One region of the Streptococcus sp. HN38 genome, then DNA from elsewhere that is predicted to be linked to it. Evidence: predicted binding sites of a transcription regulator. Region 1 holds the regulator's gene; the other holds the start of a gene.

Evidence for each region. The regulator HrcA, encoded in region 1, represses chaperone genes, less so after heat shock. The targets are predictions, from matches to a motif close to TTAGCACTCNNNNNNNNNGAGTGCTAA.
Region 2: the regulator HrcA is predicted to act here: its motif matches at 1,634-1,660, upstream of groES (co-chaperone GroES).

The regions. Positions count from the first base shown of each region.
Region 1 covers NZ_CP116604.1:344,876-361,301, reverse strand. Annotated here, with positions in the region: gene PHA78_RS01810 (TIGR01440 family protein) at 1-99, opposite strand, end outside; gene PHA78_RS01805 (ECF transporter S component) at 80-565, opposite strand; gene PHA78_RS01800 (bifunctional hydroxymethylpyrimidine kinase/phosphomethylpyrimidine kinase) at 555-1,316, opposite strand; gene truA (tRNA pseudouridine(38-40) synthase TruA) at 1,306-2,055, opposite strand; gene PHA78_RS01790 (Fur family transcriptional regulator) at 2,215-2,682, shown strand; gene PHA78_RS01785 (heavy metal translocating P-type ATPase) at 2,833-4,701, shown strand; gene PHA78_RS01780 (hypothetical protein) at 4,836-5,360, shown strand; gene PHA78_RS01775 (helix-turn-helix domain-containing protein) at 5,362-5,577, shown strand; gene PHA78_RS01770 (DUF2975 domain-containing protein) at 5,579-6,085, shown strand; gene PHA78_RS01765 (hypothetical protein) at 6,097-6,567, shown strand; gene PHA78_RS01760 (amino acid ABC transporter permease) at 6,605-7,276, opposite strand; gene PHA78_RS01755 (transporter substrate-binding domain-containing protein) at 7,367-8,242, opposite strand; gene PHA78_RS01750 (amidase) at 8,366-9,811, opposite strand; gene dnaJ (molecular chaperone DnaJ) at 9,903-11,039, opposite strand; gene dnaK (molecular chaperone DnaK) at 11,667-13,490, opposite strand; gene grpE (nucleotide exchange factor GrpE) at 13,747-14,259, opposite strand; gene hrcA (heat-inducible transcriptional repressor HrcA) at 14,272-15,306, opposite strand; gene PHA78_RS01725 (DUF2812 domain-containing protein) at 15,570-16,070, opposite strand; gene PHA78_RS01720 (PadR family transcriptional regulator) at 16,060-16,350, opposite strand.
Region 2 covers NZ_CP116604.1:153,329-169,754, forward strand. Annotated here, with positions in the region: gene PHA78_RS00895 (DUF2785 domain-containing protein) at 1-518, opposite strand, end outside; gene PHA78_RS00900 (single-stranded DNA-binding protein) at 573-968, shown strand; gene PHA78_RS00905 (hypothetical protein) at 1,322-1,483, opposite strand; gene groES (co-chaperone GroES) at 1,681-1,962, shown strand; gene groL (chaperonin GroEL) at 1,973-3,595, shown strand; gene rpsL (30S ribosomal protein S12) at 3,827-4,240, shown strand; gene rpsG (30S ribosomal protein S7) at 4,257-4,727, shown strand; gene fusA (elongation factor G) at 5,220-7,301, shown strand; gene PHA78_RS00935 (glycerophosphodiester phosphodiesterase family protein) at 7,535-8,656, opposite strand; gene PHA78_RS00940 (IS110 family transposase) at 9,449-10,570, opposite strand; gene gap (type I glyceraldehyde-3-phosphate dehydrogenase) at 10,977-11,987, shown strand; gene PHA78_RS00950 (phosphoglycerate kinase) at 12,133-13,332, shown strand; gene PHA78_RS00955 (FUSC family protein) at 14,218-14,733, shown strand; gene PHA78_RS00960 (MerR family transcriptional regulator) at 14,809-15,180, shown strand; gene glnA (type I glutamate--ammonia ligase) at 15,208-16,426, shown strand, end outside.

The DNA of each region.
Region 1 (16,426 bases):
CAAACCTAGAACAAATATCTGCCCCTTTTGAAGATTGCTGAGTTCTAGGACTTCTTGCACAACTTGCTGGGTCTGTTCCTTAATTTCCTTTAATGACATGATTTACTGCACCAATTCTTTCTATTGCCTGAGCCAAGACGTAACCAACTACCAAACCAACTGTGTTTTGCAGAGTATTACTCATCAGACTTGTAACAGCGTCAGCTACATTATACATGAAACTAGATGCCACAAAATAGCCCCCAACCATAGAGAGCGTCGCCAAGACTAAACCGAGAATCCGTTTCTTACCTGTCCAACCCGCAAAGTAACCTTGAGCCCCGTGGAATACTAGACTAAAGAATGCCCAATGGGGATAGCCCAACAAGAAGTCAATCAATAGCCCTGCCAAACCGCCGACAATCGCTCCCTCTTTCTTGCCCAAGTAAAAGGCGGTAAAGAAGACACCCACATCCAACAAAGTAAAAAATCCCGTCGGTGTTGGCACATGAATAAAGGCCAAAACTAAACTCAAGGCTGTTAAAATAGCGAGCAAGACCAATTCCTGCGTTTTTTTATTTCTCATATTGAATCACCCCATAATCATCTGATTTTTCAATCGCCGCATGGACAAAGTCCTTGGACAGTCTGACCGCCTCCAAAGGCTCTTGACCCAGCAAAAGCTGACTGGCAATGCTGGACGCAAAGGTACAGCCCGCCCCCACGTTGTTTTCTGACAACAGAGGCGACTGGAGCACCACGATTTCCTGACCATCGTAGAAAACATCGACCGCCTCTGGGCCACCCAGACGATCGCCGCCCTTGATGACCACCGCCTTGGCACCAAAGTCATACAAGGCCACTGCCGCCTGCTTCATCTCCTCCACCGTTTTGATGTCTTTTTGGAGCAATAGCTGAGCTTCTGCCAGATTTGGCGTGATCATGCTGACATAGGGAAGGAATTTCAAGAGTTCATCTCGCAACTGGCTGACCTCAGTATCATGCGTTTCCTTGCAGACCAAGACCGGATCCAGTACCAAAGGAATCTCCTGGTGAGCCTTGATAAACTCCAAAGCCTGCTCTGCTATTTCCACAGAGGGAAGCAAACCAATCTTAATCGCAGAAAAGGGGACATCCTTCACACTAGCAAGTTGCTGGGCAAATACCGCAGCCTCCGTCGGAATGACCTCGAAACCTTTTTCCGTCATAGCTGTCAAGCAGGTCACCGCCACAAAGCCATGCAGCCCATGAACAGTGTAGGTGGTCAGGTCTGCATGGAGGCCACCACCACTGAAAATATCATTGCCAGAAAGTGCTAAAATATACTTAGTCTTCATAGATAATCTCCTTTAGATAGAGGCCGTTGCCTGCCGCAGTCGGACCCGCCAAACCACGATCCTTCTCTGCTAAAATCCGCTTGATCTGCCCAACAGGCATGCGACCATTACCAATTTTCAAGAGGGTCCCGACCATATTCCGCACCTGCTTGTACAAAAATCCGTTACCAGAAAAGGTAAAAATCAAGAACTGCCGCCGCTGGTCGTATTCCATAGTCGCCGCCGTAATGGTCCGCACCTTGTCCTCGACCGAGGTCCCTGAAGCCGTAAAGCCTGTAAAATCATGGGTCCCCACCAAGTCCTGAATAGCTTCTTCTATCAAGCTCAAATCCAAATCATAGGGATAGAAGGTCGCATAGTGGCGCATCATGGGATTCTTAGGCCGCCCAATATCCACCAGAAACTCGTAGGTCTTGCTGTGCTTAGCATAGCGGCAATGAAAATCATCCGCCACCTGCTCCACACTGACCACATCAATATCCTCAGGTGTTTGAGTATCCAGAGCAAAGCGGAGCTTCTCAGCATCTCGACTGCCAGCCAAGTCAAAGTGAATCACCTGACCATAAGCGTGCACTCCTGCGTCTGTCCGACCTGCACCATGAACGGTTGCTGGCTGGCCACTGTTTAGTCTTACTAGTGTTTTTTCGATTTCTTCCTGAACTGTACGGGCATGGGGCTGGCGCTGGAAACCAGAAAAATCATGGCCGTCGTAGGAAATAATTGCCTTATATCGTGTCATGTTCTGATTGTAGCACAAGCAAACTTAGAAAAACAAGCCTATAAAACAAAAACTGTACTAGTACAGATGGACCCCTTCTAAGTTTGACAGCTTTCATAAAAAGGATTATAATGAAGAAAAGTAAATTAGAATTATTCTTGAAAAGAACAGGAGGCACGAATGGAACTACACTCTCACCTTAACGCAGAAAACCAAACTGCCTTTGAGCATGTTATTCAACACTTAAAGGAAAAAGGGGTTCGCATTACAGAAACACGTAAGGCTGTTGTAGCCTATATCATTGATAGCGACGATCATCCAAGTGCTGAAATGATATACAAAGACCTCCTGCCCAACTATCCTAACATGAGTTTGGCAACTGTCTATAACAACCTCAAAGTGCTCTTAGAAGAAGGATTTGTCACTGAACTCAAGCGTACCAATGACACGACAACCTATTATGATTTCATGGGTCACGAGCACCTCAATGTTATTTGTGAAGTCTGTGGAAAAATCACTGATTTCATGGATGTAGAAATCCCGAGCTTGAAGAAGGAAGCTCATACCCAAACTGGTTACAAAATTACAAAAGAGGTACTATCCATCTACGGCATTTGTCCTGATTGTCAACTAAATAAAGAGTCTTAGAAAGCAACCAGTAGTTGCTTTTTTGCTTTCTCTTTGAATTGTCTGAACTTTATTATTTAGAATTATTCTAAAAAGACTTGACTTTCTATTTAGAACTGTTATAATCAACTTAGGTAAATGATAATTATTCTAAATAAAGGAACTAAAACTATGACACTCGTAACCAACCTCAAACAACACAGCCACATCATCACAACCGCTCTCTGCTTGGCGCTCATTCTAATAGGTATCCTTCTGTTTCAGACTGGACAAGGATGGGCACCCATCCTCTTCATTTCAGCCTTTATCATCGGGGGCTACCAGTCAGCCAAGGAAGGCATTTCTGAGCTGATTTTCGACAAGCACCTGTCTGTCGACCTGCTCATGATTTTGGCTGCTATCGGCTCTGGTCTGATTGGCTACTGGATGGAAGGGGCTCTACTCATCTTCATCTTCTCCCTGTCTTCTACATTGGAAGAATTAGCCATGGAGAAAAGTAAAAATGCTATCGCAGCTCTGATGAACATGACGCCTCCAACGGCTCGCAAAATCGAGGAAAATGGTGACATTACTGTCTTAGACACCGCAGCCATTCGCATCGGTGACCTCCTGCAAGTCCGCAAGGGTGACACGGTTCCACTGGATGCTACCCTCATCAGTCCCCAATCCATCTTTGACGAATCCATGATTACAGGCGAGCCACTTCCTGCGGAGAAAATGGCTGGCGCTACTGTTATCGGCGGCACCATCAACCAAGGGCCAACTGTGACCGTTCAAGTTACGGCTGAGAAAGGAGATGCCCTCTTCGATAAAATCGTCCAAATGGTTGAAAACGCCCAAGAATCTAAATCACAAACAGCGACTTTCATTGAAAATATGGAAGATACCTATGTCAAGGTTGTTTTGGTGGTAGTACCGCTCTTCATTCTCTTTGCCCATTTTGCACTGGGCTGGGACTGGTTAACTGCCTTCTACCGTGGCATGATTCTCTTGACCATCGCTTCTCCTTGTGCCCTCGTAGCTTCTTCTTCACCCGCAACACTTTCTGCCATCAGCCGTGCGGCACGCAAGGGCATGATTATCAAGGGCGGTGATATTGCGGATAACATCGCCAATCTAGAAGCCATCGTCTTTGACAAGACGGGTACCCTAACCATTGGTAAACCTGAGGTTGTAGGGGCATGCTATCTTGGCGATGAAGAGCTTATCAAGCAGGTTGTTCAGGCAGTTGAAAAACAATCGAGTCACCCAATCGCTCAGGCTCTCATGACCTATACGGCTGACAGCTCTGCTATTGCCCTCCAAAGCCTAGAAGACGTGACCGGAAACGGCTTGGTGGCAGGCTATCAGGGCGACAGCTGGAAAATCGGTAAGGCAGGCTTTGTGGTGGATAGCTTGGTCCGTCCGCTGTCTGTGGACTTAGTTGCACAGATTGATGAGGCAGAAAGCACTGGAAAAACCCTGGTCTATGTTAGTCAAAATGATGTCCTTGTGGCGATCTTCATGGTGGAAGATAGTTTGAAACCTGAGAGCAAGCAGCTAATTGCCCAGTTGAAAGAAATGGGAGTGACACCAATTCTCTTGACAGGTGACCAAGAAAAGACGGCTCGTTACGTAGCGAGTCAGGTCGGTATCGAGCGGGTCATTGCCAACTGCTTGCCGACGGACAAGGCTTCTGTCATCCAAGACTTACAGCAAGAATTTTCTTCTGTCGGCATGGTGGGAGACGGTATCAACGATGCTCCCGCCCTTGCCCAAGCCAATGTCAGCTATGCAATGGGAAGTGGTACGGACATCGCTATGGAGTCGGCCGACATCGTGCTCATGGAGGACCTGACGAGAATTCCTTACTCTATCCGCCTGTCTAAGAAAATGCGGGGTATCATCAAACAAAACATCGTCTTTGCCCTGTCTGTCATTGCTCTTCTTATCATTTCCAATCTCTTCCAGTCTATCAATCTGCCACTCGGCGTAGTCGGACACGAAGGATCTACCATTTTGGTCATTCTCAACGGACTGAGACTCTTGTATTTCAAATAGCAGAAAACCGCCAGGTAGTTGGCGGTTTTCTTATTATTCTTTTTTTAAAAAAACGCTTGCATTTCAAAAATTATTGTTTTATAATAATTTTACAGATAATATTATCATAAAACAATAATAATCGGAGGTTTGCTATGAAAACCAATCTACTCAAAACAGCTGGCATTGTGGCTACTTGTGTTCGCTATTTCTTCTATTTCACGATTGCTCTTTATACCATATTTACATTGGCTGGTCTTGGAGGCGACTCCTTTGCGATAGGCTCTTGGGAATACTCCTTTAACAAACCCATTGACCAGATTGATATCTGGCTCATTCTGTTAGCGACTGGATTGATTCTAGTTGTCTTAGTAGCACTCAGTCACATTGCTCACTTGCTTCAAAAGTTATGTAAATTGCTTCTGGAAGAAGATTATTTCGCTTCAGCTAGTCTGGAACTTTATCAGAAACTCTTCATCAGTTTGCTCGTCTTGACTGCTGGGCAATTTTGCCTAACCAGCTTGTTTGCCTTGACAAATGCTGCTGGACCAAACAACTTCCTCAATCTGCGTTGGTCAGATTTCATCCTCAATGCTCTCTTCCTCCTCGCAACTTATTTTGTCTGGAGATTGGTTCAAAAAGGGCAACAATTAGCAACTGAGAACAGTGAGTTTATCTGATATGGAAATGATTCGCGTAAACCTAGACAAGGTCCTCAAAGATCGACAAATAACTTCCAAGGACTTGGCAGAGCAAGTCGGCATCACCGAAGCCAATCTGTCCATTCTCAAGACAGGCAAGGCAAAAGGTATTCGCTTCAATACCCTGATGAGCATCTGCCGAATCCTAGACTGCCAACCAGGAGATATTTTGGAATATGTGAGGGAGGGGGAATAGCATGAACAAAAAGATATTTTTCAACATCGTCATACAGTTGCTAACGTTTATTCGTTATGGATTGATTGCCTTAACGGGACTGATAATGTTGGCACTTCTTATTCTACTTATAGGCGGGAAACCTATTCAAAATAGTCTACGATTAGATGTCCCCTTGCCTATCATTGTTATTATTCTAATCATAAGTATCCTATTAGTAGCCTGCTTTATCTACATGGCCACCATACTCAAAAAATTGCTCATCAACTTTCAAACAGGAACTATTTTCTCAACTGAAAATGTAGTCTATACAAAGATAATTTTAGGAACCTTAATCGTATGGACGAGCATACAATTTGCAAGTGCTTTTTTCCTATCTTACCTAGATTTAAAGAATGTAAGTGATTTATATGATTTTTCACTTAGTGACTACTTCATAAATGGTGTGCTGATTATTATTGCACTACTAGCAAAGATGGTGTTGGAAAAAGGTGTGCTTTTACAAGCTGAAAATGATGAAATTATATAAAGGAGCCCATGATGAAAAAGTATATTTCCCTCATTGCACTCTGCATGATAATACCTTGCTTAAGTGCTTGTCACTCTGTCACTTCAGAAGTTAATAAAGAAATACAAAATGAGCTAACAGCAGCGTCCATTGAAGCAGAAAAAGCTCTAAAAACAGATGAACGTCTGGCTAAGATTGATAACTTTCAGCAAATTGTTGAAATCACGACATCCAAAGGAGAATTCTCTCTTGAATCTCCTTTCTCTGGCAAAATCTATTTAATGGCAACAAAAGAAAATCTCGAGAAACTCTCAAAAGAAGAGTTTACTCTGAATGAAAAGAGCTTCTCAACTATCGATGCTGGTAGTAGCAGCGATTTTAATATCCGCTACAAACATCAAACTTACTTCACTATTCAAAGCTTGTCCGTGCAAGATCTGGAGGATTTCGAATACACCAAATCCTCTTCCACTTCTGCTATTCTTGTCTTCTATCCAGACTAGCAAAAATTCCTCGATTCAAAAGAACCGAGGAATTCTTTTAATACGTCGCTAAGCGTTTTTCCAGCTTGAGCTGACCGAAGGCGTAGAGAGTGCAGATAACCCAATAAATGAGGGCTACACAGATATAAACCGTCATATAATCCGACTTAGCTCCACCGACTATTTTTGCCTTATTGAAAATCTCTGGTACAGTAATCATAGCGGTCAAGGACGTACTTTTCACCATATCCAAGAGAACATTACTCAGCGGTGGAAGGGCAATCCGAAAGGCTTGGGGGATGATGATTTTTCTGTAAATCACATTGGTCCGCAAGCCCAGGGAACACGCCGCCTCCCATTGTCCCTTATCAATGGCCGAAAGAGATGCACGAATAATTTCAGAAATGTAGGCACTGGACATGGAGGTAAAGGCGATAATAGATGCGGAGATAGCATCTAGTTGTAGCCCCATGAAAGGCAATCCAAAATAGATGAAAAAGAGAAGAACCATGAGGGGAATTCCACGCATGAGAGAAATATGGGCCATAGCTAACCAACGCAAGGGGCCAAACTTAGACATCCGCATGAGGGCTACAAAAAATCCACAGAAAGTCCCCAAGACAAAACCAATTAGGGATAGGGATAGAGTGTAGGGAAGTCCCTCCAAAATCTGCGGAATAGCCTCTCTTGCAATATCTGCATTAAAAACTGCCTGCCAGTTAATATCCATATCTTCTCCTCTTTCCTAAAAATCAGATAGACCTTGCCAGTCTGTGACTGACAAAGTCTATACAAGATGCATTTAATTTGTTACGAGGTCTTATTCAACTTCGATAACTGGCAATTGGTCTGCATTTTCAACAGGGACTGTCAAGTCTTGTCCTGCGTAGTATTTCTCAGAAATTGCCTTCAAAGTTCCGTCAGCTTTCATCGCTTCAAGAGCTTCGTCAATTTTTTCTTTCAAGCTTGTGTCAGCCTTGCTCATGACAATACCTTGTTCAGTTGGGTTGTATTTAGCTTCACCCATCTTCACTTTGATATCTGGGAAGTTGGCATTGACCCATTTGATAGCCATCACTTGTGTGTAGTAGTCGTTTGGAATGAAGTCTGTACGGCCTGTTGAAACATCACGCAAGTAAACATCATTGGTTACGTTGTCATAGATAACTGGCTCTGCGCCTTGCTTTTCAGCAATTTTCATGTACTGAGTACCTGCGCCACCACCAGCTTTTTTACCAGTCCAGTCGCTCAGGTCAGCTGCTTCGATTCCTGATGAACCGTCTTCACGGACAATGTAGCCACCAACTGAATACTTGTAAGGGATAGAGAAGTTGTACTTTTCCTTACGTGCTTCTGTCATGTCAAAGTTGTTAACAGAAATATCGACCTTACCACTATCAACAGCTGTAAAGGCTTCTGCCACACCGATTTCTTGGTATTCGATTTCCAATTTCAAACGTTTACCAATTTCATTGATCATATCAATTTCATATCCGACCAATTCTTTAGCATCGTTGTAGTAAGAAGTTGGGAAAAGGGTACCTGGTGTTGCAACCTTCAAGACACCTGCTTCTTGTACTTTTTCCCATTGAGTCTGTTCAGCAGAAGAACTGCTAGTATTCGAACTTGAGCTAGAACATGCTGCCAAGGTCAAAGTAGAAACCAAGAGAGCTGAGGCCAAAACTTTTTTCAACATAAAACAATCTCCTTTGGAAGCCATAGCTTCCTTTTTACTTTTTCGGTGTTAACCCACCAACTTTTACAGGTTAACATTTTGAAAACGTTTTGGCAAATAATTGAACTGAAAAAATGAATTCCCTTACAAGTTGAGTAAACCTGCTGCCTCCATTTGGTCTGCCAACTGCAAGAGTAAATCCTCTCGTCCCTTGGCTGCTGTCAATTGGATGCCGATTGGTAAGCCTTGTGGGGTCTTATAAGTTGGCAAGCTGATAGCCGGTTGGCCGGTGATGTTTGCCTGCTGGGTAAAGGGTGTCCAGGCTAGACTATCTGCAAACATCTCCCAAATCAAGCTCTGCTGCTCTGCCATTGCCAACTCCTGCGTGTGCAACAAGCGGTCTAGCATCTCTTGCGAGTGAGTGAACTGGTCTAGCTTGGGAGCCACATCAGCCACTGTCGGCGTCAGAAGGAGATCATAGTGCTGGTGGAAGTCCGCCATGCTGGCACTGTAACGGTCCCAATCCTGTAAGACCTTAGAATAGAGTTTAGCTGGAACGGTCTGCCCACTCTGGTAAATGGCCCAGGTCATGACCTCCATGTCATCAGGGGTCATGGGACGACCCAGCCCCGCTTCAATCTCGTCAAACATCTGAGCTGTTTCAACACTGTTCATCAGGTAATAGGCCTGCATGACTTCAAGGCCGTCCAAAACAGGACCTGTTAGCTCGGTAATCTGGTGCCCCAGTGCTTCTAACTGAGGCAGAAGGGACAAGACAGCCTGTTTGGCATCAGCGGAAACTGGACTGCCAATCGGCGATTCCAGACTGTAGGCAATTTTCAGAGGTTTATCTTGCGGTGCAAGGAGACTCTGCTCAGACAGGAGAGCCAGAGGAAAGGGAGCTTCCACCTGATAGGTCTGCAAGTGATAAAGAAGGTGTTTGGTATCGCGGACTGACTTAGTCAGAGCAAAGTTGCTGGAAGCGCCCTGCCAACCTCGATAAGAAATTGGTCCAACTGGAATCCGACCCCGACTGGGCTTGAGCCCAATCAAACCATTGAAGGAGGCGGGAATACGGATAGAACCGCCACCATCTGAAGCTGCTGCCAAAGGTACCATACCAGAAGCTACTGCCGCTGCTGCACCACCACTGGACCCACCTGCATTTCGGCTCAAATCTAGCGGCGACTTGACTGGCCCATGTAGGCTAGAGTCAGATATGTTCTTAAAACCAAACTCTGGCGTATTGGTCCGGCCCAAGATGATGAAACCCATATCCTTGAAAGCCTGTACCAATTTATCTGTATGCCCCGCTCGGTAATTCTGGAATAGACGAGAGCCCGCTGTTGACAAGTGCCCTTCTTCATTTTGCCCCAAATCTTTCAACAAAAGAGGAACACCACCAAAGGGCTTATCTTGAAAGTCCCCTGTTTCTGCTTCTTGCAGGGCTTGCTCATATTGCTTGCTGACGACAGCATTGAGAGCAGGATTTTCCTCTTCTATTCGTTCAATAGCATCCGCTACCAATTCTTTAGCAGAAACCTGACCTGTTCGAACAGCCAAGGCCATTTCCGTCGCATCTTTCCACATAGGCTTCTCCTTGTATTTTTTATTAGCTTATCATGAAAGTAAAAAATCAGCAAGCCACGCTTACTGATTTTGAATATCTGTTCAAAACAAATTACAATTCATCAAAGGCATCTTTTACCTTGTCAAAAAATCCTTTTTTATGGGGCTTGACATCAATATTTCCAGCTGCCGCAAATTCTTTAAGAGCTGCTTTTTGGCGGTCATTCAAACCTGTCGGAGTGACGATATTTACCGTCACATATTGGTCACCGATGACTCCACCACGAACACTTGGTGCACCTTTTCCTTTGAGTCGGAAGGTCTTACCAGTCTGGGTACCTTCAGGAATGACCATATCCACATCACCGTGAACCGTTGGCACATGAACTGTATCTCCAAGTGCGGCTTGGACAAAGTTGAGGTTCAGTTTATAGTGAATAGTAGTCCCTTCACGTTCAAACTTGTCTGAAGGTTGGACCTGAATGACAACGTAGAGATCTCCGTAAGGACCTCCATTGAAACCAGCTTCACCTTGACCTGCCAAGCGAATACGTTGACCGGTTTCCACACCAGCTGGTACCTTAACCGTTACCGTATGAGCTTGTTTTTCATGACCAGTTCCATGACAGGTTGCACATGGATCTTTGATTTGTTTCCCACGACCGTGACAGACATCACAAGTCATTTGACGACGCATGGTTCCAAGTGGAGTTTGGGTATCCACATTGATCACTCCAGAACCATGACAACGCCCACAGGTTACCGGACTTGTTCCAGGTTTGGCACCTGAACCTGTACAGGTTCGACAAGTTGCCTCACGGTTATAGGAAACTTCACGTTCCACACCAAAAATCGCTTCTTCAAATTTCAAATTGACCGCATATTGCAAGTCATCCCCTTGACGAGGTGCATTAGGATTGCGCGTCGCACCACCTCCACCAAAGAAACTAGAGAAAATGTCTTCAAAGCCACCGAAACCTGCTCCGTCGAAACCACCAAATCCACCTGCTCCTCCGCCGAAGCCTCCATTGGCACCAGCAGGACCATACTGGTCATAGGCAGACCGTTTTTGAGGGTCGCTCAGAGTCTCATAAGCCTCTTGGACTTCCTTGTATTTATCCTCCGCACCCGGATCCTTATTAATATCTGGATGGTATTTCTTTGAAAGCTTCCGATAAGCCTTCTTAATCTCGTCTGGCGAAGCATTCTTAGAAACCCCCAGACGATCGTAAAATTCTGTGTTGTTCATATAAGATACTAAGGGCGTAAAGCGGACACAGCCAAAATAGGAGTTTTGACGCAGGACCTCACCGTCCTAGGAAAAACTATCTTTTTGGCACAGTCCGTAGCCCGTGTTCGATTACGAACACTTTCCTTTCTATCATGGTTTTGGAAAAGTGAAAATAGGAAACTGACGCAGTGTGTAAAACACACTAGGAGGTTTATCTTTTTCACTAGGTTTTTAGCCTGTGTTCGAATAAACGAACTTGTATTCCTTTCTTTGAAAATTAGAAAGTAGCCCGTGTTCAGTTACGAACACTTTCCTTTCTATGAAGATATTAAGCCGTTAAGCGCCTCAAAGAAAAATAGGAAACTGTCCGACGATGCCTCGCATCTAGGTAAAGTTTATCTTTTTTCAAAGAGTCGTAGGCGTATTCAATTCTGTAAAAGTTAGAAGGGTATTTACCCAAAAACAGAGGCTGGGTTGCAACCTCTGTGATTGGAAATTTTATTGACGAATGATTTCTATTCTCGGAAAGATAAGAACTGAGTTCGAGCTAAGAACTTCGGAAAAAAGATAACTTTCCTTGAATGCAAGCATTCAGCATCAAGTTCCTATTTTTCTGTCGTTCTCTTAACGCTCTCACATCTTAACTTACTTCTCCGTAAACTCGCCATCCACTACATCATCGCCTGCGTTGTTAGCTGTTTGGGCACCTTCTTGGCCTGCGGCTGCTTGTTGTGCTGCTGCGGCTTGCTCGTAGAGTTTCACTGCAAGGGCTTGGGCTTTTTCGTTGAGGTTTTCAAGTTTAGCCTTCATGTCGTCCAAGTTGTTAGCTTCTTGAGCTGCTTTCAACTCATCAAGAGCTGCTTGAGCTTGGTCACGTTCTGCGTCGAAGCCTTTGCCTTCAGTTTCTTTCAGCGTTTTCTCAGTCGCAAAGATTGCTTGGTCCACATCATTACGAAGGTCCACTTCTTCCTTACGTTTCTTATCTGCTTCCGCGTTTGCTTCTGCATCTTTCATCATGCGATCGATTTCTTCATCTGTCAAACCTGAGTTAGACTGGATAACGATAGTTTGTTCTTTTTGCGTACCAAGGTCTTTGGCTTTTACAGAAACGATACCGTTCTTGTCGATGTCGAATGTTACTTCGATTTGTGGAATACCACGAGGTGCTGCAGGGATGTCAGTCAATTGGAAGCGACCAAGCGTCTTGTTGTCCGCTGCCATTGGACGCTCACCTTGAAGCACGTGGATGTCAACAGCTGGCTGGTTGTCTGCAGCAGTTGAGAAGACTTGTGATTTAGAAGTTGGGATGGTTGTGTTACGGTCGATGAGTTTTGTAAATACACCACCCATTGTTTCGATACCAAGTGATAACGGTGTTACGTCAAGGAGGACAACGTCTTTGACATCACCAGTGATCACACCACCTTGGATTGCCGCACCCATAGCAACAACTTCATCAGGGTTTACAGATTTGTTTGGCTCTTTACCAGTTTCAGCTTTTACAGCTTCCACAACGGCTGGGATACGAGTTGAACCACCGACAAGGATGACTTCGTCAATTTCTGACAAGCTAAGACCTGCATCTGAAAGAGCTTGACGAACAGGTACTTTTGTACGTTCTACAAGGTCATAAGTCAATTCGTCAAATTTGGCACGTGTCAAAGTCATTTCCAAGTGAAGCGGACCTGCTGCACCTGCTGTGATGAATGGCAAGCTGATTTGAGTTGATGTTACACCTGAAAGGTCTTTCTTAGCTTTTTCAGCCGCATCTTTCAAACGTTGAAGAGCCATTTTGTCAGCTGACAAATCGATGCCGTTTTCTTTCTTGAATTCTGCTACCATGTGGTCGATAATCTTTTGGTCAAAGTCGTCACCACCGAGCTTGTTGTCACCTGCTGTCGCAAGTACGTCAAAGACACCGTCACCAAGTTCAAGGATAGACACGTCGAAAGTACCACCACCAAGGTCGAATACCAAGATTTTCTCGTCTTTGTCAGTCTTGTCCAAACCGTAAGCAAGGGCTGCTGCAGTTGGTTCGTTGACGATACGTTCTACTTCAAGACCTGCGATTTTACCAGCGTCTTTTGTTGCTTGACGTTGAGCATCGTTGAAGTAAGCTGGAACTGTGATAACGGCTTTGGTTACTTTTTCACCAAGGTACTCTTCAGCGTAACCTTTCAAGTATTGAAGGATCATAGCTGAGATTTCTTGTGGTGTGTATTCTTTACCGTTTGCTGAAACTTTTTCAGAAGTTCCCATTTTTGATTTGATAGAGATGATGGTATCTGGGTTGGTTACTGCTTGGCGTTTTGCCGCATCACCAACGATGATTTCACCATTTTTGAAAGACACAACAGACGGAGTTGTGCGGTTTCCTTCTGGGTTTGCGATGATTTTTGATTCAGTTCCTTCAAGAACTGCAACTGCTGAGTTTGTTGTACCTAAGTCAATACCGATAATTTTAGACATAATAATGATACCAAGAACGCCGAAAATGCGACTGAAAATTAGGAAACCAACGTAGCATTCGATGAATGCAAGGCGGTTTATCTATTTTCCGAGCATTTCGTTCGGGTTCAAATCCTTTCAAAAATTTAATTTTCTTTTATTTGATGCACTCTTCTTAAGTAGCGCAGATTTTGCGAGCCATTAACTCGCATTTTCTTATTTCAAGTAGTTTAACGACATCTCGGTCAAGTTTCTTTTTGGGAAAATAGCAGAGCAACTACTCAGATACCACCACCATAGCCGGTCTCAGCAAGCGTTCATGCAAGGTGTAGCCTTTTTGGAAAACCTGTGCAATGCTGTCTGCTGGGTGTTCATCATCTGCTGGAACCGTTTGGACAGCCATGTGGAGATTTGGATCAAAGATGTCTGTTGCGACTTCTTCCACCCCTTCTTCTTTAAGGGCTTGAATCAAGCTTTCCTGTACCATCTCAATGCCCTTTTTGACATCTTCTGTCAAACCTTCAACTTGAAGGGCACGTTCCAAGTTATCCAAGCTCGGCAAGATTTTCTTGGCCAAGTCTTGCGAACGGTAACGCTGAATGGTTTGGCGTTCCTCGTTAGCACGGCGTTGGATATTTTGCATTTCAGCGTGGGCACGGAGGTACTTGTTTTCAAATTCCTCTGCACGCTCGTTTGCCAAATCCAATTCTGATTTTTCAGGTGTCTCCACAACTTCTTCTGTTGCTTCAACCTCTTCTACGATTTCTTCCTTTTTGATTTCTTCTGACAAAGCATTCTCCTTCTAATTGACTTCGTAATGATTACTACTTAGATAACGGTAGTAATCGGTTAATTTCATAAATAGGACGCGGCTGATGATGTTAATCAAACTCAGCTGCCTGCGGTAGTCCATGTCAACAGGACCAAGCAAGCTCATCTGGGCCATGCCCCGATAGGGGATTGGAAAACGATGATGAATGACCGTCACATCCGCTAGAGCTGGATCCCTATGTTCCGCCACGGAAATGCTGGTCTGCTGGTCTGGAGCCAAGCCCTGCCGCAACTCTGGTGCCAATAACTGAGGACTATCCAAGAGTTGGTAGGTAGCTAGATTGCCGTAAGTCAGCGAGGCAACTTTTCCACCGATAAAGACAGATTCTTGGAAAAGATTGGAAAAGATGTAGTCCATGAGATCCAAGACATTGTCCGTCGTGGCAAAGTAACGCTGCACCACTTGGGGAACCTCCGTCCGCAGCTTATAGTGGATGGATAAGACCGTCTGTCCAACGAAGCGTTCATCCACCAGGCGTTTGAGCACCTCCAAGTCCCTAGTCAAAAAGTTCTTGGGAATGGCAAACTGAACGGTGACAGGTTTGGACTGGTCCAAGGTCAAGACTGCTAAGGCATCGTGGCTGCTGAGTTGCACGATGTCAAAGGAAGTCAACTGCTGACTGGTAGGCTCCACATCTAAGATAACCGAAGTGTAGCCTGTCAAATCCGCTAGGACCTGACTTGCCCGCTCCAAGATGTCTTCCAGCTTGAAAGCTTCAAAGTCGAAGGCCTTGACCACCTGATAAACATCTTCTTCATTGATGTGTTCCAGATTGAGCGAGTGGTTGACAAAGTATTGAAAACCAGCCCGACTGGGCATCCGACCACTTGACGTGTGGGCCTTTTCTAGCAAGCCCAACTGTTCTAGCTTAGCCATATCATTGCGAATGGTAGCAGAGCTAGAAGCAATCATTTCCTGTAAGGCCTTAGAACCAACTGGCTCATGATGGCGCGTAAACAATTCAACAATCAGATTCAAAATATCATTTTGACGTTGGGTAATCATCTCCGCTCCTTTCATGAACACTGTTTTAGTTACGCTCAATGAAAATCGACAGTAGCCTAGGAAGCGAGGCCGAATGTAGAACTGAGGTTCACAAAGGCAAGCTGACAACGGATAGTGTTGATTTTTGAAGAGCGTTAGCACTCTATAGCATCGAGTGCTAATTACTTATACTCTCATTATACGCCGAAAAAATGGATTGTCAAGAGAAAAAGACAAAAAATTAGCACTCTTTTGCTTAGAGTGCTAAAAATCAGTCTGAGGACCTAGTTGTTTTTTACAAGTCGATAAAAACGCAAGCCAAGTAATAATAAGAGAGGTATATAAATAATAGAAATACCTAAGACAAAACTTGGACGCGAACCCAAACTTGTTCCCAGTAGAATGCCGTACAGTCCCAAAGATGGCAAATAGCGTCTTTGGAAGATTGTTTTCACAAACTCTACCTTACTTTCCCTATCACCGTATATCTCAAGATCTCCCTTTACAGCTACCTTCCTAAAAATAACGAAGTTTTGGCAGGATATGACAAACTCCCACCCATAATCTTCGTACATATGTAGATAGTTTTCTCGATCTTTATTTTTTGATTCCTTAAAATCAACCTGATACACAACCTCTTCTGGCTGGCATTTTTCAAAATGATAAAAGAAGAGCCAGCTAATCTTAACTAATTTCCACCCTTGCTGATGCATCTCACTGAGATAGTCTGCTTGTTGACTAAAGTCTGTGATAAAAAATACCTTGCACTCTGTCTTAGTCTCCATAACTTTCCCCCTTACTATTTCGATAGAGCCGTTCAATCCGAGCCAATTCTATGTCTAGAATTTCTCGACCTGTTTCTGTTATCCTATAAAACTTCCGCTTATCTTCTTCCCTGACAAAGGCAATCAAGCCGTCTTTCTCCATTTTCGACAGGGTGCCGTACATGGTCCCAGGGCTAATCACGACCTGACCTGCCGTGACTTGCTTGGTCTTTTGCGTAATATCATAGCCATGCCGTTCTTCCTGTAAATGAAATAAAATATAGAAGGCTGTTTCTGTCATGGGAACATAGACACGTTTTAACTGGTTCTGTTGCAAAGTTTTAAATAAAGAATAAAATCCCTTACGGTATCTATGA
Region 2 (16,426 bases), 190 kb from region 1:
TTAGATAGACAAGTGACAATAGTTTGCCAGACTTCTTTGCTTTTTTCAGCGGGAAATTGATCATGACAGCTTGCGGCCAGAAGAAAATCAGCTCCGTGGGTAGCTGTGTGAACCCAGCCAAATTTTTCATCGTAGCCAGACCAGTCATTTTCAATCGCCAAATAATCCAAGGCCTGCTGGAAGAGGAGTTCGTGGTCGTTAGTGCTTAAAAATGCATGATAAATAGACTCTGGCTCATTATCGACAGACAGCAGAAGACAGTAGAGCAAGCAAGTAAAACTTCGCTTTAGTGTGGAGCCTTCTAGGGAAAATGGCTTGGTTTCTTGAGAGAATTGCAGTAGCGACTGTGCTTGTTCTCTTGTAATCAAGCCCTTCAAAAAGATATGGCAAAAACTAGCATAGACCAGTTCGTCGCGTATAGCAGGATCAGGATGACCGATGTTTTCCAGCAACCAAGCCAGTTCGGCATTGGTATATGGTTGGGAGGTCTGTATCTTTTCCATCAAAAATTCTTTCATAATTTTCGCTCCTTTTCTAATCCTTCTACGAATAAATAAGTAGGAGGATATAAAATGTATAATAAAGTTATTTTAATCGGTCGCTTGACGGCCCAACCCGAACTCACTCAAACACCAACTGGCAAAAATTTGACTCGTGTAACTGTCGCAGTCAATCGCCGATTTAAGACAGAAAACGGTGAGCGTGAAGCAGATTTTCTTAATGTTATTTTCTGGGGCAAACTGGCGGAGACACTTGTTTCTTATGGTAGCAAGGGCAGTCTGATTTCTATTGACGGTGAGTTGCGAACGCGAAAATACGAAAAAGACGGCAGCAACCACTATGTGACTGAAATCTTAGGACAATCCTTCCAGTTGCTCGAAAGCCGTGCCCAACGTGCCATGCGTGAAAATAACACTGGTGATGACCTAGCAGACTTGGTCTTGGAAGAGGAGGAATTACCGTTTTAAAGCAATATCAGTCCCAAGACCGATGGAGCGTATTGAAAAATAGGCTATACTATAGTCAATCCTAAATATTTTTCATATCTCCTTAAAAACACCGACGAAAGTTGGTGTTTTTTGCTACTTATTTTCTATATTTCCACCATTCTATCAGCATGATAATTAGAGAAAGTAGGAGAACTCCGTAAAAGAAAAAGATGATGTAATGAGGGTGGGAAAAGAGAAGCAACCAGACTAGCCAGAGTAGATAGGCGGTTGAGCAAAAGGCAAGACTCCTCTTCTCAGGTCTGGTGTCAACATCTCAGCGCAGTGGTTGATTGGCAGTTTTGTTCGTGTTTCACACTCCAAATCTGACCTAATCAACTGTGCGGGGGTGGGAAGACGAACTCTTTTTGACCAGTCGAGTTCTTTCCCACTCCCCAAAAGCCTAATTTACGTTTTAAAAACCATTCGGCAAAACTTTCGTGGGCAGAAAATCGACTCTCAAGGTAATCTGTTTTTAAATCTCTAAAAAATTTCATGAATCCCCCCTAACTTGTTAAAAATAGTATAACATAGTTTACCAACAATGAATAGGTAAATTCTGTCTCATACTTAAGAAGGATTTTCACGAAAAAGGAATAGAATTTTCTTGACTATTTTTGACCAAGTGATACAATAGGAAATGTGAGTTAGCACTCGCATGTAGAGAGTGCTAAAAAGACCAGGAGGTAATAGAATGTTAAAACCATTGGGCGATCGTATCGTCGTAAAAATTGAAGAAAAAGAACAAACAGTTGGTGGCTTTGTCCTTGCAGGTGCAAGCCAAGAAAAGACAAAAGAAGCAAGTGTCCTAGCGATTGGACAAGGAATTCGTACCTTGAACGGTGACTTGGTTGCCCCAGCGGTGGCGGTTGGAGATACTGTTTTGATTGATGCTCACGCAGGATTGGAAGTTAAAGATGGGGACCAAACCGTTCACATCATCCGTGAAGCAGACATTTTGGCAATTGTAGAATAGAGGTAGAAAAATGGCAAAAGAAATTAAATTTGCAGCAGATGCACGTGAAAGCATGGTCCGTGGTGTCGATATTCTGGCGGATACTGTCAAAGTAACCTTGGGTCCAAAAGGTCGTAATGTTGTTTTGGAAAAAGCATACGGTTCACCACTTATTACAAACGACGGTGTAACCATTGCCAAAGAAATTGAGTTGGAAGACCACTTTGAAAATATGGGTGCCAAGCTGGTATCCGAAGTAGCGTCAAAAACCAATGACATCGCTGGTGACGGGACAACCACTGCAACTGTTTTGACCCAGGCTATCGTACGTGAAGGCTTGAAAAACGTAACTGCAGGTGCCAATCCAATTGGTATCCGTCGTGGTATCGAGGCTGCGGTTGCGACTGCGGTTGAAGCCTTGAAAGCACAAGCAAGCCCAGTATCCAATAAAGCTGAAATTGCTCAAGTCGCAGCCGTGTCTTCACGTTCTGAAAAAGTTGGTGAGTACATTTCAGAAGCTATGGAGCGTGTGGGTACAGATGGTGTTATCACCATTGAAGAATCTCGCGGTATGGAAACTGAGCTGGATGTGGTTGAAGGTATGCAATTCGACCGTGGTTACCTCTCGCAATACATGGTAACAGATAATGAGAAAATGGTGGCAGAACTTGAAAATCCATTCATCTTGATTACAGATAAGAAGATTTCTCATATCCAAGATATTTTGCCACTCTTGGAAAGCATTCTCCAGACTAGTCGTCCGCTCTTGATTATTGCTGACGATGTGGATGGCGAAGCTCTTCCTACTCTTGTTCTCAACAAGATTCGTGGTACCTTCAACGTTGTTGCAGTCAAAGCTCCAGGCTTTGGTGACCGTCGCAAAGCTATGTTGGAAGACATTGCGATCTTGACAGGCGGTACAGTGATTACAGAAGACCTTGGTTTAGACTTGAAAGATGCGACCATTGAAGCACTTGGTCAAGCTGCCAAGGTTGTGGTTGACAAAGATGGTACAACCATTGTTGAAGGTGCTGGAAATCCAGAAGTCATTGCCAACCGTGTCGCTGTTATCAAGTCACAGATTGAAGTGACGACTTCTGAATTTGACCGTGAAAAATTGCAAGAGCGTTTGGCTAAATTGTCAGGCGGTGTTGCAGTTATCAAAGTCGGTGCCGCTACTGAGACTGAGTTGAAAGAAATGAAACTCCGTATCGAAGATGCCCTCAATGCAACACGTGCCGCAGTTGAAGAAGGGATCGTTGCCGGTGGTGGTACTGCTCTTGTCAATGTAATTGATAGCGTAGCGAAATTGGAATTGACAGGCGACGATGAGACAGGACGCAATATTGTCCTACGTGCCTTGGAAGAGCCAGTTCGTCAGATTGCCTATAACGCAGGTTATGAAGGTTCAGTTATCATTGATAAACTGAAGAATTCAGAACTTGGCACTGGCTTTAACGCAGCGACTGGCGAATGGGTCAACATGATTGAGGCAGGTATTATTGACCCTGTTAAGGTGACTCGTTCTGCTCTTCAAAATGCAGCTTCCGTAGCCAGCTTGATTTTGACGACAGAAGCAGTCGTTGCCAACAAGCCAGAACCAGCCGCTCCAGCTATGCCACAAGCTATGGATGGAATGGGTATGGGCTACTAAGAAATAGCAAAATGACACAGCTACTTGGCTGTGTTTTTTTCTTGAAAATTTCAAACATATCTATTTGACAATGGGTTTGGGATGTGGTACTATATTAGACGGTACTTTTTACTTTTGGTCTCTCAAGAGTGTACAGGGACGTGCTGACAAATGTTGCAAAAGTACACACAGATAGGGGTTGTCACCAATGCCCTATCACCAAAAATAAAAAATATATACAGGAGAATGTAGATGCCTACAATTAACCAGTTGGTACGTAAACCACGTAAGTCTAAAGTAGAAAAATCTAAATCACCAGCTTTGAACGTTGGTTACAACAGCCGTAAAAAAGTTCAAACAAACGTTTCATCACCACAAAAACGCGGTGTTGCAACTCGTGTTGGAACAATGACACCTAAAAAACCTAACTCAGCCCTTCGTAAATTTGCTCGTGTACGTTTGAGCAACCTTATCGAAGTTACTGCTTACATCCCAGGTATCGGTCACAACTTGCAAGAACACAGTGTGGTTCTTCTTCGTGGTGGACGTGTAAAAGACCTTCCAGGGGTACGTTACCATATCGTTCGTGGTGCACTTGATACTGCTGGTGTAAACGATCGTAAGCAAGGCCGTTCTAAATACGGTACTAAACGTCCAAAAGGCTAAGAAGGGGGAAATATAAATGAGTCGTAAAAATCAAGCGCCTAAGCGCGAAGTATTGCCAGATCCATTGTATAACTCAAAATTGGTAACTCGTTTGATTAACCGTGTTATGTTGGACGGTAAACGTGGTACTGCTGCATCGATCGTATACGGTGCCTTTGATCAAATCAAAGAAGCAACTGGCAATGATGCACTTGAAGTATTTGAAACAGCAATGGAAAACATCATGCCTGTACTTGAAGTACGTGCACGTCGTGTCGGTGGTTCTAACTACCAAGTCCCAGTTGAAGTTCGTCCAGAGCGTCGTACAACACTTGGTCTTCGTTGGTTGGTAACAATCGCTCGTAACCGTGGTGAGCACACTATGATTGATCGCCTTGCGAAAGAAATCATGGATGCAGCAAACAACACTGGTGCAGCTGTTAAGAAACGTGAAGACACCCACAAAATGGCAGAAGCAAACCGCGCATTCGCACACTTCCGCTGGTAAGATAGGATATTTTAGCGTTAAACAAATGCTAGCCAAAATAGGAAAATTGACGAAGAAACTTCAGTTTCTAGGAGATTTTATCTTTTTGGCAGACATTTGTAGCTAAAATTCAACTAAGATTAAGATACGAGGGCGTCAAGCAACTCCTAGACAAAATAGGGAAGCGAAGCAGATTGCTGTGCAATCAATGAGGTTCTCACCTAAAGGTAGCCCCATTTGTAATTGGCTAAAGCCAAAACAACTGCGTCTCTTTTTGTCAGTGAGTTGTAGCCCGAGTTCAATTAAGATGTGAGGGCGTTAAGTCAGTTCTATATAAATCGATTGAGATTATAGTACAAACTTCTCGTTCCAACATCACAAATCGGATTGAGGCTTGCCTCAACCACTTCACACCATTAGTAAGAAATCAAGCGGGTGGGACTTGCCCACTCGCTTTTCTTAAAATATGGTATAATCAGAATAGAAATCTAAAAATATAGGAGAACAAACCTCATGGCACGCGAATTTTCATTAGAAAAAACTCGTAATATCGGTATCATGGCGCACGTTGACGCGGGTAAAACAACGACAACTGAGCGTATTCTTTACTACACTGGTAAAATCCACAAAATCGGTGAAACTCACGAAGGTGCATCACAAATGGACTGGATGGAGCAAGAGCAAGAGCGTGGTATCACAATCACATCTGCTGCGACAACAGCTCAATGGAACAACCACCGTGTAAACATCATCGACACACCAGGACACGTGGACTTCACAATCGAAGTACAACGTTCACTTCGCGTTCTTGATGGTGCGGTAACCGTTCTTGACTCACAATCAGGTGTTGAACCACAAACTGAAACAGTTTGGCGTCAAGCAACTGAATACGGTGTTCCACGTATCGTATTTGCCAACAAAATGGATAAAATCGGTGCTGACTTCCTTTACTCAGTAAGCACACTTCATGAGCGTCTTCAAGCAAATGCTCACCCAATTCAATTGCCAATCGGTTCTGAAGATGAGTTCCGTGGTATCATCGACTTGATCAAGATGAAAGCTGAAATCTATACTAACGACCTTGGTACAGACATTCTTGAAGAAGATATTCCAGCTGAATACCTTGAGCAAGCTCAAGAATACCGTGAAAAATTGGTTGAAGCAGTTGCTGAAACTGATGAAGAATTGATGATGAAATACCTTGAAGGTGAAGAAATCACAAATGACGAATTGAAAGCTGCTATCCGTAAAGCAACTATCAACGTTGAATTCTTCCCAGTATTGTGTGGTTCTGCCTTCAAAAACAAAGGTGTTCAGTTGATGCTTGATGCAGTTATCGACTACCTTCCAAGCCCACTTGACATCCCTGCTATTAAAGGTGTTAACCCAGATACAGATGCTGAAGAAGAGCGTCATGCATCAGATGAAGAGCCATTTGCAGCTCTTGCCTTCAAGATCATGACTGACCCATTCGTAGGTCGTTTGACATTCTTCCGTGTTTACTCAGGTGTCCTTAACAGCGGTTCATACGTATTGAACACTTCTAAAGGTAAACGTGAGCGTATCGGACGTATCCTTCAAATGCACGCAAACAGCCGTCAAGAAATTGAAACTGTTTACGCTGGTGACATCGCCGCTGCGGTTGGTTTGAAAGACACTACAACTGGTGACTCATTGACAGATGAAAAAGCAAAAATCATCCTTGAGTCAATCCACGTTCCAGAACCAGTTATCCAATTGATGGTTGAGCCTAAGTCTAAAGCTGACCAAGACAAGATGGGTATTGCCCTTTCTAAATTGGCTGAAGAAGATCCAACATTCCGCGTTGAAACAAACGTTGAAACAGGTGAAACAGTTATCTCTGGTATGGGTGAGTTGCACTTGGATGTCCTTGTTGACCGTATGCGTCGTGAATTCAAGGTTGAAGCAAACGTAGGCGCTCCTCAAGTATCATACCGTGAAACATTCCGCGCTTCTACACAAGCTCGTGGTTTCTTCAAACGCCAGTCTGGTGGTAAAGGTCAATTCGGTGACGTTTGGATCGAATTCACACCAAACGAAGAAGGTAAAGGATTCGAGTTCGAGAATGCTATCGTCGGTGGTGTGGTTCCACGTGAATTCATCCCAGCGGTTGAAAAAGGTCTCGTAGAATCTATGGCTAACGGTGTTCTTGCTGGTTACCCAATCGTTGACGTTAAAGCTAAGCTTTACGATGGTTCGTACCACGATGTCGACTCATCTGAAACAGCCTTTAAAGTGGCAGCATCTCTTGCCCTTAAAGAAGCTGCTAAATCAGCTCAACCAACTATCCTTGAGCCAATGATGCTTGTAACAATCACTGCACCAGAAGACAACCTTGGAGACGTTATGGGTCACGTTACTGCACGTCGTGGTCGCGTTGACGGTATGGAAGCTCGTGGTAACACACAAATCGTTCGTGCTTATGTGCCACTTGCTGAAATGTTCGGTTACGCAACTGTTCTTCGTTCAGCAACACAAGGTCGCGGTACATTCATGATGGTATTTGACCACTACGAAGATGTACCAAAATCTGTACAAGATGAAATCATTAAGAAAAACGGCGGCAATGCTTAATTGACTGTCCAAGCCTGCTCGAAAGAGCGGGCTTTTTTTCATGCCTTCTATTTCTCTTTCGTCAAGAACAAATGAAAACCACCAGTTAAACTGGTGGCTGAGAAGATGTTGTAGTTCATTAAAAATCACCTCCAACAGTCTAGGGCTGAACTGTGGCACGTGGAAGTCGGACAAACGAAGTGGATGCTAAATAATCAAGTGGACATTTTCGCATCTCTCTTAAGACAAAATCATTATTCCTGGATGGGGAATATTTTAAAATATTGTAATTGTTCTTGATACAGTTTTGTGTATTTATTGGCTTGTGATAGACCAGATAAAACTGTTTGTGTACGAGTTGGGTAGTCGGTGATGATGCCATCTACTTCTATGGAGTCTGCTTGTTGTACTCCTTCAGGAGTATTGACAGTCCATACGTAGAAAGATTTTCCCGATTTGCAAATATAATTGAGCAATTCATCTGTGAGTTGGTCTAAGGGGACGCTATAACCTGTCAAATTTGGTAGTTCATTTTCTGGAGGACTGCTCATCAATAGGTAAGTTTCAAACTTTGGAGAGTAGGAGAGGGCGGATTTCATGAAATCATAACTACCAGACTGAAGTTGATGACCTTCTTCTTCAAAACGTTTTTGATACTTCTTCATGAAATTGTCCACCATCTGCGGGCTATCTTGGTCTGAAGTTTTAAAATCAATTAAGAGTTTCTGTTTTCTCGCAGTTGCTTCAGCTAGAATCTGGTCAAAACTTGCGATTTGAGCAGTATGTCCTGCTGCATCCGTTATCCTTGTTTCTGTTAAACTTGCTAAAGTTAAATCATGAGGACGGTAGTCTAGTCCGGCCCAATTAATCAAAGTTGGGTCATGAAAAGCAACGAATTCTAAATCAGCAGTTTCCCAAAGATCAATTTCAATATAATCTGGGTTGCTTTCGCTAGCTAATTGGACTGCTTCAACGGTATTTTCGATGGCTTGGTGGTCGTTTAAAGCACGGTGGGAGATAATAAGAGGAGATTTTGGAAGATGGGAGGCTGCTTCAAATCCAGCTAATAAGAAAACAGGGAATGCTGGTAGGAGAATAAATAGAAGGGAGGAAGGTTTCCACCATGTAAATCTTTCGTTGAATAGGATTTTCCACCAAATCCATAAAGGAAGTGTGATTGTAAAAACTAGGTTACTGTATAAAAGAGCAACTGAAAGGTTATAAATGGTTTGTACATGGTTTGGAAAAAAATCCGCTAATTTGGTTTGAATAGAAGCGGTGGCAAAGCTGACTCCGTACCAAATTCCAAAGCAGATTAGAGGTATGATAGTGCTGATAACTATTTTTTTCCATTTTGAACGATGTAATCTTTTCAATGAGCGTCTTTTAATGCTCTCTGAATGGGTTGTTCGCATTACGTATTATACTTTCTAAAATATGTTAATTACTATTGTAACATTTTTTATTTTTTTTTCAATTGAGTTAGAAAGGATTGTAAAAATAGTCATTCAGAAAATGCACAAAACCAATTTCTAGCTCCGCACTTTTTCAATATATTTTCAAAAAAATTTGAACCAGAAATGTAGAGTATGTTGCTTTTGAAGATAGGAAAATACGGAAAATTCAAAAAAGTATAGTCGAATGAATTAGCTTTCAGACAAGGAACTGAGGTGCAGGTTGCTAGCACAGCCTAGTGGCTGTGCTAGGTTGGAGATATAACTTGCAAAGCAAGTCACTTCTGCAGAGTACGGCAAGCCGAAAGTGACGATGTATCAAAGTTAATTCAAATGACTGATATGTAAAGCCCTTTGTCAAGTAAAAACAATCGAACTGATTAAAAAATGAAAAGTATCTAGAAAGAGCCTAGTTCTTAGCTTCGGGCATTGGCCACTCTGATATTCGTGGATTGGTTACCTACAGGTCAATGGTTCTGCCGCGAGTCCTACTCTCTATAAGCGTGGATCACAATTGTGCCACTTAGTCGTTTCGTAGATGACTCAAACCTTGAAGTCCTAAACTCCTTCAAGATACTTTCCATTCAAACATGATTTCAATCCTTATTTCTGTCCAAATTCACCCAGTGATTTTGGATAGAAATAGGGATTCCTCATCGCTCTGCGATGATAAAACTTAATGGTCAAAAGTGTACATGAAAACAAGCGCTAACTTCAAGCTATTCTTCCTGTCATCATCCCCCAAATAAAACCAGACAATTCTCGTGCAATAGCTGTTTTAGCAACATTTTGTTTCTTATTTTTTCCTAGAACAAGTGTGCGATAACGTCTTCTTAAGCGTTCATTAGCCTTATCCGCATAAGCAATCACCTCCACTCGGTTTCCACTTTGTCTCCTTTTCAATTCTTTGGATTTATACCCAATCGTCCCCTTAGCCAATGATTGTGCAGCTTCTATCAGAAGTCGTCTCACATGGCTATTCCCAGCTTTGGTGATAGCACCTCTTCTCTCCTTGTCGCCGCTAGAATTTTCGCTAGGAGTTAGCCCAAGATAAGAAGCAAAATGTTGAGCTGTCGCAAAGCGATTAAAATCACCGATTTCTGTCACAATGGAAAGAGCAGTTAGTGTTTTAATGCCAATAAAGCAAGAAAGCCGTGAGACCTTCTCTTGATAACTGTCGCTTTGACCCAGTTGCTCAATTCGTGCATCATACCGTTCTATTTGATCTACTAATTTCTCATAGGTCAATAGATATTCTGTCAAAATCTCTGCGTAAAGTCCATCAGGATTTAGGGAACGGAGCCAGCGAACATGTTTCTGTGTCCAATTACTGCTTCCCTCGGTATAGCGAAAATCATGTCGGAGACAGAAGGCAAGAATTTGTTGTTTGATTTTCTTCAGAGCCACTTTGTGGTCTGTTCTCATGCGGATATATTCTTTGACTTGTTCATCCTCAACAGTAGGAATATGAACAGGCCGATAGCTACGAAAGGCCAGAGCTTTTGCGAGCTGAGCTGCATCTTTTTTATCAGTCTTAACACGCTTAGATCCTTCCTTCATCACCGTTGTAGGCGCCATCACGATACAGGGAATCCCGTGAGCTTGTAGCTGGTGATATAGGGTAAATCCAAGACATCCGGCTTCGTAGCCACATAACACTTCTGCATCTTGACCATATAAACGACGAAGCTCATTCACATAGTTCACAATATAGCTAACATTTGGACCAACTTTAGTGCTATGTTTGAATTGATTCGCCATCATATCATAATAGCAGAGTGAAAAACTTTCTTTGTGAACATCCATTCCGATGAAAAGTGTGGTAAAATGAAACATATAAGACCTCCAATTGAGTGTGGTAATTCCTGTTAGAAGTCGATTGTTTTTTTATTCTAGTGTACAGGTAAATCCACGAATTCTCAACTGGGGGTCTTTACATATTGTCTATAATCTATCAGATTGTGAATTGATATGCTATATTATTGAGTAGAAAACTTGCCTTGAAATAGATGACTGCAAATACAATGAATAATCTTTTAGAGTTTGTAAGAGTTTGTAAATACAAGAAAAGGTATGTGGACATGATTTAAGTATGCAAACTCTTGCAATTTTCGGTAAATAGTTATATAATAAGAACGTTGAAAAGATGCTTGTAGGCTTACAAGTTAATATTTTCACAAAAGGATTAAAAGGCTTGCCTTTTAAAATAAAGAACTCGATTTTCATAAGGAGGAAATCATTCATGGTAGTTAAAGTTGGTATTAACGGTTTCGGACGTATCGGTCGTCTTGCTTTCCGTCGTATCCAAAACGTAGAAGGTGTTGAAGTTACTCGTATCAACGACCTTACAGATCCAGTAATGCTTGCACACTTGTTGAAATATGACACAACTCAAGGTCGTTTCGACGGTACTGTTGAAGTTAAAGACGGTGGTTTCGAAGTTAACGGTAAATTCGTTAAAGTTTCTGCAGAGCGCGAGCCAGGAAACATCGACTGGGCTACTGATGGCGTAGATATCGTTTTGGAAGCTACAGGTTTCTTTGCTTCTAAAGAAAAAGCTGAGCAACACATCCACGCTAACGGTGCTAAAAAAGTTGTTATCACTGCTCCTGGTGGTAACGATGTTAAGACTGTTGTTTTCAACACTAACCACGACATCCTTGATGGTACTGAAACAGTTATCTCAGGTGCTTCATGTACTACAAACTGTTTGGCACCAATGGCTAAAGCTCTTCACGATGCATTTGGCGTTCAAAAAGGTTTGATGACTACAATCCACGCTTACACTGGTGACCAAATGGTTCTTGACGGACCACACCGTGGTGGTGACCTTCGTCGTGCACGTGCTGCTGCTGCAAACATAGTTCCTAACTCAACTGGTGCTGCTAAAGCTATCGGCTTGGTAATCCCAGAATTGAACGGTAAACTTGACGGTGCTGCACAACGTGTTCCAGTTCCAACAGGTTCTGTAACTGAATTGGTTGCAACTCTTGACAAGAAAGTAACTGCTGAAGAAGTAAACGCTGCTATGAAAGCTGCTGCTACTGAATCATTTGGTTACACTGAAGACCAACTCGTATCTTCAGATATCGTAGGTATCTCATTCGGTTCATTGTTTGATGCAACTCAAACTAAAGTTATCGAAGTTGATGGCGAGCAATTGGTAAAAGTTGTTTCATGGTACGACAACGAAATGTCTTACACTGCACAACTTGTTCGTACTCTTGAGTACTTCGCAAAAATCGCTAAATAATCCTTAGTGAAAATCGAAGAGGCTTCGGCCTCTTTTTTCATTCGTTCTTTTTGAAGATTTGTGAAAAAAATATCTTTATGCAAGAAAAAATACAGAAAATATGATACAATGGTAAAGTAAATATAATTTAAGGAGTTCTTATCTAATGGCAAAATTGACTGTTAAAGATGTAGAATTGAAAGGCAAAAAAGTTCTTGTTCGTGTGGACTTCAACGTGCCTTTGAAAGATGGCGTTATCACAAACGATAACCGTATTACAGCTGCTCTTCCAACTATCAAGTATATTCTTGAGCAAGGTGGACGTGCAATTCTTTTCTCTCACCTTGGTCGTGTGAAAGAAGAAGCTGACAAAGAAGGTAAATCATTGGCTCCTGTAGCAGCTGACTTGGCAGCTAAATTGGGTCAAGACGTTGCTTTCATCGCAGGTGCTACTCGTGGTGCTGAATTAGAAGCAGCTATCAATGCTTTGGAAGATGGACAAGTTCTCCTTGTTGAAAACACTCGTTTCGAAGATGTTGATGGTAAGAAAGAATCTAAAAACGACGAAGAACTTGGTAAATACTGGGCTTCACTTGGTGATGGTATCTTCGTTAACGATGCATTTGGTACTGCACACCGTGCGCACGCATCAAACGTTGGTATCTCAGCAAATGTAGAAAAAGCAGTAGCTGGTTTCCTTTTGGAAAACGAAATTGCTTACATCCAAGAAGCTGTTGAAACTCCAGAGCGCCCATTCGTGGCAATTCTTGGTGGTTCAAAAGTATCTGATAAGATCGGTGTTATCGAGAACCTTCTTGAAAAAGCTGACAAAGTTCTTATCGGTGGTGGTATGACTTACACATTCTACAAAGCTCAAGGTATCGAAATCGGTAACTCACTTGTAGAAGAAGACAAGCTTGATGTGGCAAAAGCACTTCTTGAAAAAGCTAACGGTAAATTGATCTTGCCAGTTGACTCAAAAGAAGCTAACGCATTTGCTGGCTACACTGAAGTTCGCGACACAGAAGGTGAAGCAGTTTCAGAAGGCTTCCTTGGTCTTGACATCGGTCCTAAGTCAATCGCTAAGTTTGACGAAGCGTTGACTGGTGCCAAAACAGTTGTTTGGAACGGACCTATGGGTGTATTTGAAAACCCAGACTTCCAAGCTGGTACAATCGGTGTAATGGACGCTATCGTGAAACAACCAGGCGTGAAATCAATCATCGGTGGTGGTGACTCAGCAGCAGCAGCTATCAACCTTGGCCGTGCAGATAAGTTCTCATGGATCTCAACTGGTGGTGGTGCATCAATGGAACTCCTCGAAGGTAAAGTGCTTCCAGGACTTGCAGCTTTGACTGAAAAGTAAAAAATGCGATGAAAAGAGTTGGGAGACCAACTCTTTTCTAGTGCATCGCGTAGCATTTCTACGAAGCTAAGCGAGTTAGAAAGTCTAGCAAGGTGTAAAGTGCTTCCAGGACTTGCGACGGGAGTGGGAAAGAACTCGACTAGTCAAAAAAAGAGTTCGTCAACAAGTCCTTATTTCCAGTTGTTGAGCTGAAACAGTCTGGGGATAGACTGTTTCACTCCCACCCCCGCACAGCTCAAACTGTCTGGGAGACAGTTTGAGGTTGGAAATGAAGCGAACTCTGTTCGCATCAGTCGTATAGGTCAGATTTAGAGTGTAAAACACGAACAAATCTGCCAATCAACCACTGCGCTGAGATGTTGACACGAACTCTAAGAAGCGATGCTGGACTTTATGCCCAGCTTCTAGTGCCATGCCTAGTCTTTCTGGGAAGTGTGACCTAGAAAGACTGGCTAGGTGCAGCTTTGACTGAAAAATAGGCGGTAAGTCAGCTCAAAATATCTGGGAGATATGTTGAGGTTAGAAATAGAAGAAGCGAAGCTTCTGTCAAAAATGATTCCGTAGATTGTTACTTTGATTTTTCTTGGTGATAACTTCAAATAGTCCACTGTGCTATTTGAACCCCGCAAGGCTGAATCTTGGTCACAACTCCCATTCAGCTACTGCGACAAAAATATAAATGTAGAAAAGACGTTGTTTTTTTGCAGCGTCTATTTGTTTGTCTTACTTCTGGGTTCCTTCTTGCAGCTGATTTAAAGTAGCAGATTATTGGGTTTTTCGAAAAGCTGGCGTGAACAGGAGGCTTCTCCAGTCGAGCTTAGGAGAAAAGAAAAGCTGGGCAGGTATTTGCTATTCTATTTTCCGAAATCATGTTAGAATAGAGGTATGTTTAAAAAATATACATTTGATCCAAAGAAATTTCGGTTGGGGATGCGGACGTTCAAATCGGGTTTAGCAGTCTTTCTAGTTATTCTACTCTTTGGCTATATGGGCTGGGAAGGGATTCAGATTGCGGCTTTGACGGCTGTGTTTAGTTTACGAGAAGACTTCGATCAGAGTGTCCATTTTGGAGCTTCTCGTATTCTGGGTAATTCTATTGGCGGTTTTTATGCGCTACTTTTCTTTATTTTGGATAGGTTATTCTTAGATCATTTTTGGGTAACTGCGGTTTTTGTTCCGATATTTGTCATGTTAACGATTATGACAAATGTGGCGATGAATAATAAAGCGGGAATTATTGGTGGTGTATCAGCTTTATTAATTATTACATTGTCGATTCCTGCTGGTGATACGATTCAATATGTGTTTATTCGTGTATTTGAAACCTTTATCGGAGTTTTCATTGCGATTCTAGTTAATTATGATGTGAATGTTATAAAAAAACGTTTTCAGGATAAATAATGTTATAAAATATAACATCGCCTATTGACCTAAAAAAAAAATTCTCCTATAATGGTAGGCAGAAAGGAGTTCATTATGAGAGAAAGAGAGTTCCGTCGTTCCCTGGCCATTTTTCCAATTGGCAGCGTTATGAAATTGACCGACCTAACAGCCCGTCAGATTCGTTACTATGAAGATCATGGATTGATAAAGCCTGATCGAAATGAAGGGAATCGTCGCTTGTATTCTCTAAATGATATGGACTTACTTCTTGAAATCAAGGATTTTCTAGCTGAAGGTTTGAATATAGCTGCGATTAAGAAGGAATATGCAAATCGTGAAGCGAAAGCTAAGGTTCAAAAACAACAGAAAACCTTGACGGACGAAGATGTCCGTCGTATCTTACATGATGAATTCAGTCGTCAAGGACGCTTTTCAAGTCCTAGTTCCATTTTCCGTTCATCGTAATTACTTTTTAAATAGAGGAGAAAACTAATGGCATTCACAGTGGCAGATATCAAACGCGATATTAAAGAGAAAAACGTTACCTTCCTGCGTCTGATGTTCACAGATATTATGGGAGTGATGAAAAACGTAGAGATTCCAGCAACTGATGAGCAGGTTGATAAGGTATTATCAAACAAGGTCATGTTTGATGGTTCATCAATCGAAGGGTTTGTACGTATTAATGAATCAGATATGTACCTTTACCCAGACTTGAATACTTGGACAATCTTCCCCTGGGGTGATGAAAATGGTTCAGTAGCGGGTTTGATCTGTGATGTTTATTCAACTTCAGGTGAGCCATTTGCTGGTGATCCTCGTGGTAACTTGAAAAAAGCCCTTCGCCACATGGAAGAACTTGGATTTTCTTCATTCAATTTGGGTCCAGAGCCAGAATTCTTCCTCTTCAAGATGGATGAGCAAGGAAATCCAACCCTTGAAGTGAACGACAAAGGTGGTTATTTTGACCTAGCTCCAACAGATTTAGCAGATAATACCCGTCGTGAAATTGTGAATGTCCTTACTCAAATGGGCTTTGAAGTAGAAGCAAGTCACCACGAGTGTGCCGTTGGTCAGCATGAAATTGACTTCAAATACGATGATGTTTTGAGTGCTTGTGATAAGATTCAACTTTTCAAGTTGGTTGTTAAAACGATTGCCCGTAAACATGGTATGTATGCAACCTTTATGGCTAAGCCAAAATATGGTATCGCTGGTTCAGGTATGCACTGTAACATGTCACTCTTTGACAAGGATGGAAACAATGCCTTCTTTGACCCAGAAGATCCACGTGGTATGCAATTGTCAGAAACAGCCTATCACTTCTTGGGAGGTTTGATCAAGCATGCTTACAACTATACTGCTATTACAAACCCAACTGTAAACTCCTACAAGCGTTTGGTTCCAGGTTTTGAAGCTCCTGTTTACATCGCTTGGGCTGGTAAAAACCGTTCTCCATTGGTTCGTGTTCCAGCTTCTCGTGGTATGGGAACTCGTTTGGAATTGCGCTCAGTTGATCCAACTGCTAACCCATATTTAGCAATGGCTGTCCTTTTAGAAGTAGGTCTAGAAGGTGTTGAGAACAAGATTGAGGCACCAGCACCTGTTGAAACCAACATCTATGCAATGTCAGACGAAGAGCGCCGTGAAGCTGGTATTACAGACCTACCATCAACTCTTCACAATGCCTTGAAGGCACTTCGTAAAGATG